3 regions of the Leptothrix cholodnii SP-6 genome follow, and region 1 is predicted to be linked to each of the others. Evidence: predicted binding sites of a transcription regulator. Region 1 holds the regulator's gene; each other region holds the start of a gene.
What was found. The regulator FNR, encoded in region 1, switches genes on or off when oxygen is low (the NO sensors DNR and NnrR bind a similar motif). The targets are predictions, from matches to a motif close to TTGATNNNNATCAA.
Positions count from the first base shown of each region.

Region 2: clpB (ATP-dependent chaperone ClpB) is a predicted target of FNR. The motif match lies at 2,172-2,185, and genes of this name have one in related genera.
Region 3: LCHO_RS01095 (hemerythrin domain-containing protein) is a predicted target of FNR. The motif match lies at 1,936-1,949, and genes of this name have one in related genera.

Region 1 is NC_010524.1:3,054,645-3,057,914, reverse strand. It holds gene ccoG (cytochrome c oxidase accessory protein CcoG) at 1-232, shown strand, start outside; gene LCHO_RS13875 (PI-PLC domain-containing protein) at 248-511, shown strand; gene LCHO_RS13870 (hypothetical protein) at 508-840, shown strand; gene fnr (fumarate/nitrate reduction transcriptional regulator Fnr) at 853-1,590, opposite strand; gene hemN (oxygen-independent coproporphyrinogen III oxidase) at 1,763-3,226, shown strand; gene LCHO_RS13855 (sulfite exporter TauE/SafE family protein) at 3,226-3,270, shown strand, end outside.
Region 2 is NC_010524.1:2,191,480-2,194,749, forward strand. It holds gene clpB (ATP-dependent chaperone ClpB) at 1-2,088, opposite strand, end outside; gene LCHO_RS10135 (molybdenum cofactor biosynthesis protein MoaE) at 2,219-2,698, opposite strand; gene LCHO_RS10140 (MoaD/ThiS family protein) at 2,709-2,960, opposite strand; gene LCHO_RS10145 (molybdopterin molybdotransferase MoeA) at 2,977-3,270, opposite strand, start outside.
Region 3 is NC_010524.1:229,384-232,653, forward strand. It holds gene LCHO_RS01085 (hypothetical protein) at 1-520, opposite strand, end outside; gene LCHO_RS01090 (nucleotidyltransferase family protein) at 459-1,283, opposite strand; gene LCHO_RS01095 (hemerythrin domain-containing protein) at 1,305-1,880, opposite strand; gene tkt (transketolase) at 2,066-3,270, shown strand, end outside.

The sequences.
Region 1 (3,270 bases):
CCGCGTCGCCGTCGAGGGCTTGCCGGGGTTGAGCCTGCCCGTGACGGCGCCGGTGCAGGTGGCAAGCGCCGAGGCGCGCTGGATCACCGTGGCCGTGCAGTTGCCGCCCGAGTCCGCCAGCCGTGCCGGCAGCGGGGCGCACACCATCCATTTCGACATCCAGCGCGTGGAGTCCGGCGGCGCTGCGCCGGCGACGCTGCGCGAGAAGTCGACCTTCGTGATTCCACGTTGACAAGCAGGAGCAGCCATGTCGATTGCAGTACAAGCCCCCGGTCCAGCCACCTTGCCGTGGTGGCGTGAGCGCATGTTGTGGCTGGTGCTCGGTGGCCCGCTGGTGGTGATCATGGCCAGTTTCGTGACCCTGGCGCTGGCGTTGAGTCATCCGGACCCGGTGCTGAGCACGGCGCAGTCCGCACGCACCGAATCGGCCGGCGCGACCGGATCGGCGATCGACCCTTCGCGCCTGCCTGCTCAGCAGGCTCGCAACCATGCGGCCACGGGCGGCAAATGAAAGCCGAACTGCGCAACGACCCCGACATCGAGGACCTGGCGCCCGACTACGAAGCGTCCACGACCTTCCCGATGTCGAATTGGGCCAAGCGGCTGTCGGTCGTCTGGTGGCCGGCCTTCCTGTTGGCGGGCGTGACCGAGATGCTGGTGTTCGCCTTCGTCGACCCGGAAGATCTGCGCTGGCTCGGCGGCGCGCCGGTCGACCTCGACCGCACGGCGGTCTACACGGCGGCCTTCTTCGCGTTCTGGGTGCTGATCGGCATCGCCTCCAGCCTCACGCAACTGCTGATGCGTGAGTCGAACGACCTGAACCGGCGTCGTTATCCCTGAGCCTGCAGATCTTCAGCAGCCGGCGCCGTTGACCACGCGCTGCAGGGCGTCCTGGTCGATGATGCGGATGTCGCGCTGCTTGACCTCGAGATAGCCCTCGTCCTGGAACTTCGAGAAGGTGCGGCTGACGGTCTCGAGCTTGAGGCCCAGGTAGCTGCCGATCTCCTCGCGCGTCATGCGCAGCACCAGCGCCGAGGCCGAGAAACCACGCGCCTGCAGGCGCTGCGTCAGGTTCAGCAGGAAGGCTGCCAGGCGCTCCTCGGCACGCATGCTGCCGAGCAGCAGCATCACGCCGTGGTCGCGCACGATCTCGCGGCTCATGATCTTGTGGAACTGGTGCTGCAGCAGCGTGAACTCGCGCGACAGGCTCTCGAGCTGGCCGTACGGGATCAGGCAGACCTGCGAATCCTCGAGCGCCACCGCATCACACGAGTGGCGGTCGTTGCTGATGCCGTCCAGGCCGATCAGCTCGCCGGCCATCTGGAAGCCGGTGACCTGCTCGCGGCCGTCGGTGGCCGACACCACGGTCTTGAAGAAGCCGGTGCGCACGGCATAGAGCGCCGCGAACGCGTCGCCGGAATGGAACAGGCTCTCGCCGCGCTTGACGCTGCGGCGCGTGCTCACCATGTTGTCGAGCGAAGACATCTCGTCGTCTGACAGGCCCACTGGCAGGCACAGTTCGCGCAGATTGCAGGCCGAGCAGGCCACTTTGAGCGCGTTGAGCTGGGAGGAGGCGGCAGTGTCTTGCATGATTTGGTTGATCCTGGGAAGGAATGGCCGACACCTTACCAGCATGCACCGGCAAAGTGCCTCTGTGGTCATGGCGAAGTGAGGGTCGACTCAGGGAATTCTTGAATAGCGCGGACGCATGGTGCTTGAGCCATGTCAAGGTACAGCGCCACCGGCACGGCACAGTGCGCACATGCACACGACGATCTCCGCAGGCACGCAGCCCCAATCCGCGACCACGATCAACGCCGACGTGGCCGCCACGGACCACCAGCCGGTTCTGAGCGAGGAACTGCTGCGCCGCATGGACGGCCCCGGGCCACGCTACACCTCCTACCCCACGGCGGATCGTTTCGTCGAGGCCTACACCGCCGATCACTACCGCCAGGCACTGTCCCAGCGCAGCATCGGTGCGGTGGGCGGCGCAGGTGGGCCGCTGTCGGTCTACGTGCACGTGCCGTTCTGCGAATCGGTCTGCTATTACTGCGCCTGCAACAAGATCGTCACCCGCGACCACGGCCGCTCGACCGCCTACATCGACGCGCTGGCGCGCGAGCTGGAACTGGTCACGCAGACGCTCGGCCGGGGCCAGCGCGTCTCGCAACTGCATTTCGGCGGCGGCACGCCCACCTTCCTGAGCGATGCCGAACTCGACCGCCTGATGGGCGAGTTGCGCCGGCATTTCCACATCGAGCCGCATGGCGAATATTCGATCGAGATCGACCCGCGCACCGTCAGCCGCGAGCGCCTGGCTCACCTCAAGGAGCTCGGCTTCAACCGGGTCTCGTTCGGCGTGCAGGATTTCGACGCCGACGTGCAGAAGGCGGTGCACCGCGTCCAGCCTTTCGAGCAGGTCGAGGCGCTGATGAAGGATGCGCGCGAGCTCGGCTTCCATTCGATCAACGTCGACCTCATCTACGGCCTGCCCAAGCAGACGCCCGAGAGCTTCGCGCGCACCGTGCGCCAGGTCGCCGGACTGCGGCCCGACCGCATCGCGATGTACGGCTACGCCCACCTGCCGCAGCGCTTCAAGCCGCAGCGTCGCATCGTCACCGAAGAGCTGCCGCGTGGCAGCGACCGCATCGGCATGCTGTCGCAGGCCATCAGCGGCTTCATCAGCCACGGCTACCAGTACATCGGCATGGATCACTTCGCGCTGCCCGAGGACGGCCTGGCGCAGGCCAAGCGGCAAGGGCGGCTGCACCGCAACTTCCAGGGCTACAGCACGCAGGCCGACTGCGACCTGATCGCGCTGGGCGTGTCGGCCATCGGCCGCATCGGCGCCACCTACAGCCAGAACGCCAAGACGCTCGACGACTACTACGACTCGCTCAACCGCGGCGAGCTGCCGGTGGTGCGCGGCCTGGCCCTGACGCGCGACGACCTGGTGCGCCGCGCCGTCATCATGTCCATCATGTGCCACGGCCGGCTGAGCTACGAGTCGGTCGCCCTGGCACACTTGATCGACGTGAAAACCTACTTTGCCACCGAACTCGAAGCCCTGGTCGACCTGGCCGACCAAGGCCTGCTGACGCTCGACCCGGATGGCTTCGAACTCACCCCGCTGGGCTGGTACTTCGTGCGCTCGGTGGCGATGGTGTTCGATCGCCACCTGCGCGCCGACCAGACCCGCGAGCGCTTCTCGCGCGTGATCTGATGAGTGCAGTCGCGCTGCTCGCATCGGCCGCGTTGATGGGCCTG
Region 2 (3,270 bases), 860 kb from region 1:
CAGCAGCACGTTGAAGACGTCCGGATGCGCCTTCTCGACCTCGTCGAGCAGCAGCACGCTGTAAGGCTTGCGGCGCACCGCCTCGGTCAGGTAGCCGCCTTCGTCATAACCGACGTAACCCGGGGGCGCGCCGATCAGCCGGCTCACCGAGTGCTTCTCCATGAACTCGCTCATGTCGATGCGGATCATGTGGTCGTCGCTGTCGAACAGGAAACCCGCCAGCGCCTTGCACAGCTCGGTCTTGCCGACGCCGGTGGGCCCCAGGAACAGGAAGCTGCCGAGCGGCCGGTTCGGGTCGCTCAAGCCGGCGCGTGAACGCCGGATCGCGTTGCTCACCGCGATGATCGCCTCGCTCTGGCCGACCACGCGGTCGTGCAGCTTGCCTTCCATCTGCAGCAGCTTGTCGCGCTCGCCCTGCATCAGCTTGGCCACCGGGATGCCGGTGGCACGCGACACCACCTCGGCGATCTCCTCGGCGCCCACCACCGTGCGCAGCAGTTGCGGGCCCTGACCGCCCTTGGCCTTGCCGGCCTCCTTGGCCTGGGCGTCGTGCAGCTTCTTTTCCAGCTCGGGCAGCTTGCCGTACTGCAACTCGGCCACGCGGTTGAAATCGCCCTTGCGCTTGAACTCCTCGATCTGCAGGCGCGCGCTCTCGATCTCTTCCATGAACTGCTTGGAACCCTGCGCGGCGGCCTTTTCAGCCTTCCAGATCTCCTCCAGATCGGCCGCTTCGCGTTCGAGCTTGGCGATCTCTTCCTCGATCAGGCCGAAGCGGCGCACCGAACCTTCGTCCTTCTCCTTGCGCACCGCCTCGCGCTCGATCTTGAGCTGGATCAGCCGGCGATCGAGCTTGTCCATCGACTCCGGCTTGGAGTCCATCTCGATCTTGATCTTGGCCGCCGCCTCGTCGATCAGGTCGATCGCCTTGTCGGGCAGGAAGCGGTCGGTGACGTAGCGGTGGCTCAGCTCGGCCGCGGCGATGATGGCCGGGTCGGTGATCTGCACGCCGTGGTGCACCTCGTACTTTTCCTGCAGGCCGCGCAGGATGGCGACCGTGGCCTCCACGCTCGGTTCGTCGACCAGCACCTTCTGGAAACGCCGCTCCAGCGCGGCGTCCTTCTCGACGTACTTGCGGTATTCGTTGAGCGTGGTCGCGCCGATGCAGTGCAGCTCGCCACGCGCCAGCGCGGGCTTGAGCATGTTGCCGGCGTCGATCGCGCCCTCGGCCTTGCCGGCGCCGACCATCGTGTGCAGCTCGTCGATGAACAGGATGATGCGGCCCTCGTCGGCGGCCACTTCCTTGAGCACCGCCTTCAGGCGCTCCTCGAACTCGCCGCGGTACTTGGCGCCGGCCAGCAGCCCGGCCATGTCGAGCACCAGCACGCGCTTGTTCTTCAGGCTCTCGGGCACCTCGCCGTTGACGATGCGCTGCGCCAGGCCCTCGACGATCGCGGTCTTGCCGACACCCGGCTCGCCGATCAGCACCGGGTTGTTCTTGCTGCGGCGCTGCAGCACCTGGATGGCGCGGCGGATCTCGTCGTCGCGGCCGATCACCGGGTCGAGCTTGCCCATGCGGGCGCGCTCGGTCAGGTCGAGCGTGTATTTCTTGAGCGCCTCGCGCTGGCCTTCGGCCTCGGCGTTGTCGACCGTGGCGCCACCGCGCACCGCGTCGATCGCGGCCTCGAGCGCCTTGCGCGTCAGGCCGTGACCACGCACCACGCCGCCGATGTCGCTCTTGCTGTCGGCCACCGCCAGCAGGAACAGCTCGCTGCTGACGAACTGGTCGCCGCGCTTGCCGGCATCCTTTTCAGCCGCCTGCAGCAGCGCGAGCAGATCACGGCCCGGCTGCACCGACTGACCGCTGCCCTCGACCTGCGGCAGGCCCCTGATCAGCGTGTCCATCGCGGTTTTCAGCGCCGCGGTGTTGGCGCCGGCGCGGTCGAGCAAGGCCTTCGGGCCGTCCTGCATCGCCAGCATCGCCGCCAACAGGTGGGCCGGTTCGATGTAGGGGTTGTCGCGGTTGATGGCCAAGCTCTGCGCGTCGGCCAGGGCTTGTTGGAAAGCAGTCGTGAGCTTGTCGAGTCGCATGGGCAGATCCTCCGGGTTGCAGAGAATCTTAGGCAGCATGGCCCCATTTCAAGGCCCGCCGCAGCGCCTTTGGTGACAGCCGGTAGACGAGGATCAATCCGCCGTCAATCGGACGGCCGGTGCGGCCGTGTCAGCCGACGTTGCCCGGCGTGATGCCCCAGCGGCGCAGCGCATCGTCGTCGCTGACGCGGGCGTCGACCCAGCGCGCGCCCTCGGGCGTGGTTTCCTTCTTCCAGAACGGCGCCTCGGTCTTGAGGTAGTCCATCAGGAACTCGCAGGCCTGGAAGGCCTGGCCGCGGTGCGCCGAGCTGACGGCCACCAGCACGATCTGGTCCTGCGGCTGCAGCAACCCGACGCGGTGGATGACGCGCGCGGCGCGGATGTCAAAGCGCTGCAGCGCCGTGTCGATCATGGCCTCGATGCTGCGCTCGGTCATGCCGGGGTAATGCTCCAGTTCCATCGCGCTGACACCGGCGCCGTCGCTGCGGTCGCGCACGGTGCCGATGAAACTGGCCACCGCGCCGACGCCACCGTCACCAGCACGCAAGGCCGCGACCTCGGCAGAAAGGTCGAAATCGGCCTGCTGGATCGTCACCCGGGGCGTATTCACGTCCAACTCCTCAGCCGCCGGTCACGGGCGGGAAAAACGCCAGCTCGGCGCCGTCTGTCAACTCGGTGTCTTCGCTGCACATCGTCTGGTTCAGCGCCGCACGCAGCGCGCGGCCGCGGGCCAGCGCGCTGGCGTGCGGTTCGCCCTGGGCGATGAGCCGGTCGCGCACCGCGGCCACCGTGGTCGGCGCGGGCAGTTCGAGGCTTTCGCCGGCACCGAGGGCTTCGCGCAGCGAGGCGAAATAACGCAGTTGGATCTTCATGTCTGGCTTGAACAAATCACGCGGCAATCGGAATGAAACGCACCGCATCGCCGGCCCGGATGGTCTGCCCGCCCGGGTTGTCGAGCAGACCGTCGGCCCACACCGCCGACGTCAGCACGCCCGAACTCTGGTTCGGAAACAGGTCGAGCCCGCCGGCCGCGTTGAGCCGCACGCGCAGGAACTCGCGGCGCTTGTCGGCGCGCGGCCAGTCGAAATCGGCGCGCAGCGTGTAGGTGCGCGGCGCCGTGTCGGTCGCACCCTGCAGGCGCAGCAGCACGGGGCGCACCAGCAGCAGGAAGGTCACGAAGCT
Region 3 (3,270 bases), 2.1 Mb from region 1:
GCAGCTTGACGGCTCGGCCGTTGTGCAGTTCCAGCGCCAGGCAGCAGGTGCCGAGCGCTCGGCCGTGCAGGCGCGCCAGCCAGCCGTGGCGGGCCGAGCGCGCCCGTGCGATCACGTGCACACGCGCCACCTGGGCGGTCGGCAGCCGCCGCACGCTGCGCCGCCAGCCGCGCCGCCACGCCACCTGCCAGCGGCTGACCGCCACGCATTCCCACGTCGCCAGGTCCCACGCCAGGCTGCCGAGCAGCGCCGCCGTGGCCGCCAGCGCCCACAGCGGGTGCGCCAGCCAGGCCAGCCAGCCGCAGGTTGCCGCGGCGATCAGCCCGAGCCAGAGCCGACGCACGTCGGCGCTGGCCCAGGTCAACAGCGAGCGCTGATAGAACGCCGCCGTGTGCCGGTCGGACACCATCGGCTCGCGGCGCAGCCGGTACAGCCGCGCCAGGCCCGACAGCGATTGCTCAAGCGCGACCGCGATCGCCAGTGCGGTCAGCCAGGTGGAGAGGGCGAGCAGCAGAGTCATGAACCGGATCCTTCGATGCATCCTGCAGCGCCGCCCACTGGGCCGGCGTGCCGACGTTTTCCCAACGTCCTTGATACATCGAGATCGAAATCCGACGATCGGCGATCCCCTCATGCAGGTGGGGCCCGAGTGCCGATCGGCTGCCCGGCGTGACGCTGGCGCACAACGACGGCCGCATCAGCGCCAGGTTGGCGTAGGTCGCGCCGTTCTGGCCCGCGGCGTCACCGCCGATCGGCGCGGCCAGCGCAGCCTGGGCGTCGAGCGCTGGCAGTGCGGCGCCGAAGGCGAAGTCGCCCTTCGGATGGAAGGGCGGATTCGGCACCATCCAGAGGTGGGCGTCGAGGCCGCTGGCGATGAAGCGCTGCGCCAGCTCGGCGTCGAAGCGGAAGTCCGGCGCCCAGATGTCGCCCGAGACGACCCAGAACGCGGCACGGCCGTCGGCACAGAGCCAGTCGCGGACCTTGGCGATGCCACCGGCGGTCTCGAGTGCGCCGCCGTGCTCGCGGCCTTCGGTCGAATAGCGCAGCCGCAGGCCGAAACGGCTGCCGTCGCCGAGCACGGCCGGGAACTGATCCTCGAGCCAGGCGGTGTTGATGACCACCTCCTGCACGCCGTCACGCGCCAGCGCGAGCAGGTGCCACTCGATCATCGGCCGGCCGAAGATCGGCAGCAGCGGCTTGGGCGTGGTGTCGGTCAGGGGCCGCATGCGCTCGCCGCGGCCGGCGGCGAGCACGATGGCGCGCAGGGGTAGAGGTGAGGCCATGCGCGCCAGTTTAGGTGGGGCTCAACCGAGTCCGACCGGCGCCGGCGCGCTGTTGACGATGCGGCGGAACAGCTGTTCGTAGGCCTGGTCGGGCGTGTGGCCGGTCAGCGGGTCGCGGTTCTGCGCAAAGGCCGCGTCGAGCTGCTGCCAGTCGGCTTCGGTCAGCACCTTCTGCGCGGCCGGCAGCACCACGTCTTCTTCGAGGCGCATGTGGGCGCGGTAGAACTCGAGGTAGCTCGACAGCGCGTCCTCGAACGCGCCGCGGCGGGCCTCGCCCATCATCTCGTAGGCCAGCAGCGCGTGCTCGAGGGCGCGGATCGCGCGCTCGCCGGCAGCGTGGTCGCGGTCGAGCTTGTCGAGCGCCTCGGTGCAGTCGGCGTTGCGCTGGCGCAGCAGCGGGAACAGCAGTTCGGTCTCCTTGCGGTGGTGCAGCCGCTCGGGGAACTCGTCGATGTAGAACAGCATCGCGCGCAGCACGTCGAACGACGGCTGGGTGCCGTTGCGCTTGCTCTCGGCCAGCAGCAGCGGGATCGAGCTGAGCATCGCGCTCAGGGCCGAGTGTTCGTCGCGGATCACGCGCAGGGCGGTCTGGGTCATGGGGTGTCTCCTTGTGTCGCGGATGCAAGGCTCGCAGCGTTTGGGCTGTCTTGTCTTGACGTGGCTCAAGGTGCCGGGGCGCGGGCCTGGCGGCCCGCCAACCGGCATGCCGGGGTGGCCATCCCGGGCGCCGGTAAAATCGCCGGCTCCGCCTGTTTTTTCCATCTCATTTCAACACTGCGCCCATGGTTGCCATCACTGAAACCTCCCCCACCCAGCTGGCCAACGCGATCCGCGCGCTTGCCATGGACGCCGTGCAACAAGCCAACTCCGGTCACCCTGGTGCCCCGATGGGCATGGCCGACATCGCGGTGGCACTCTGGAAGCGCCACCTCAAGCACAACCCGAGCGATCCGCAGTGGACCGACCGCGACCGCTTCGTGCTGTCCAACGGCCACGGCTCGATGCTGCTGTACGCGCTGCTGCACCTGACCGGCTACGCGCTGCCGATCGAGCAGCTGCGCAACTTCCGCCAGATGCACAGCCAGACCCCGGGCCACCCGGAAGTCGGCGTGACCCCGGGTGTCGAGACCACCACCGGCCCGCTCGGCCAGGGCATCAGCAACGCGGTCGGCATGGCGCTGGCCGAGAAGCTGCTGGCCGCCGAGTTCAACCGCCCCGGCCACGCCATCGTCGACCACCACACCTACACCTTCCTCGGCGACGGCTGCCTGATGGAAGGCATCAGCCACGAGGCCTGCGCGCTGGCCGGTGCCTGGAAGCTCAACAAGCTGATCGCGCTGTACGACGATAACGGCATCTCGATCGACGGCAAGGTCGCGCCCTGGTTCGTCGACGACACCGCGCTGCGGTTTGCGGCCTACGGCTGGAACGTGGTCGGCCCGGTCGACGGCCATGACATCGACGCCGTCGATGCCGCCATCACCGAGGCCAGGAAGAGCACCGACAAGCCGACCCTGGTGATCTGCAAGACCGCCATCGGCAAGGGTTCGCCCAACCGCGCCGGCACCGCCAAGGCGCACGGCGAGCCGCTGGGCGCCGAAGAGATCGCGCTGACCCGCGAGTCGATCGGCTGGGACGCCGAGCCGTTCGTGATCCCCGAGGACATCTGCGCCGCCTGGGACTGCCGCGTGGCCGGCGCTGCCGCGCAGGCCGCGTGGGAAGACCGCTACTCGGCCTACGTGCTCGAGTTCCCGGAGCTGGCGGTGGCCTTCGAGCGCCGCATGGCCGGCGACCTGCCCGACAACTTCGCCGAGATCGCCGTCACCGCGGTGGCCGACGCGCATGAAAAGGGCGAGACCGTCGCCAGCCGCAAGGCCAGCCAGATCGCGCTGGAGCACTTCACCGCCGCGCTGCCCGAGCTGCTCGGCGGCAGCGCCGACCTGACCGGCTCCAACCTGACCAACACCAAGAGCACGCCGGCCCTGCG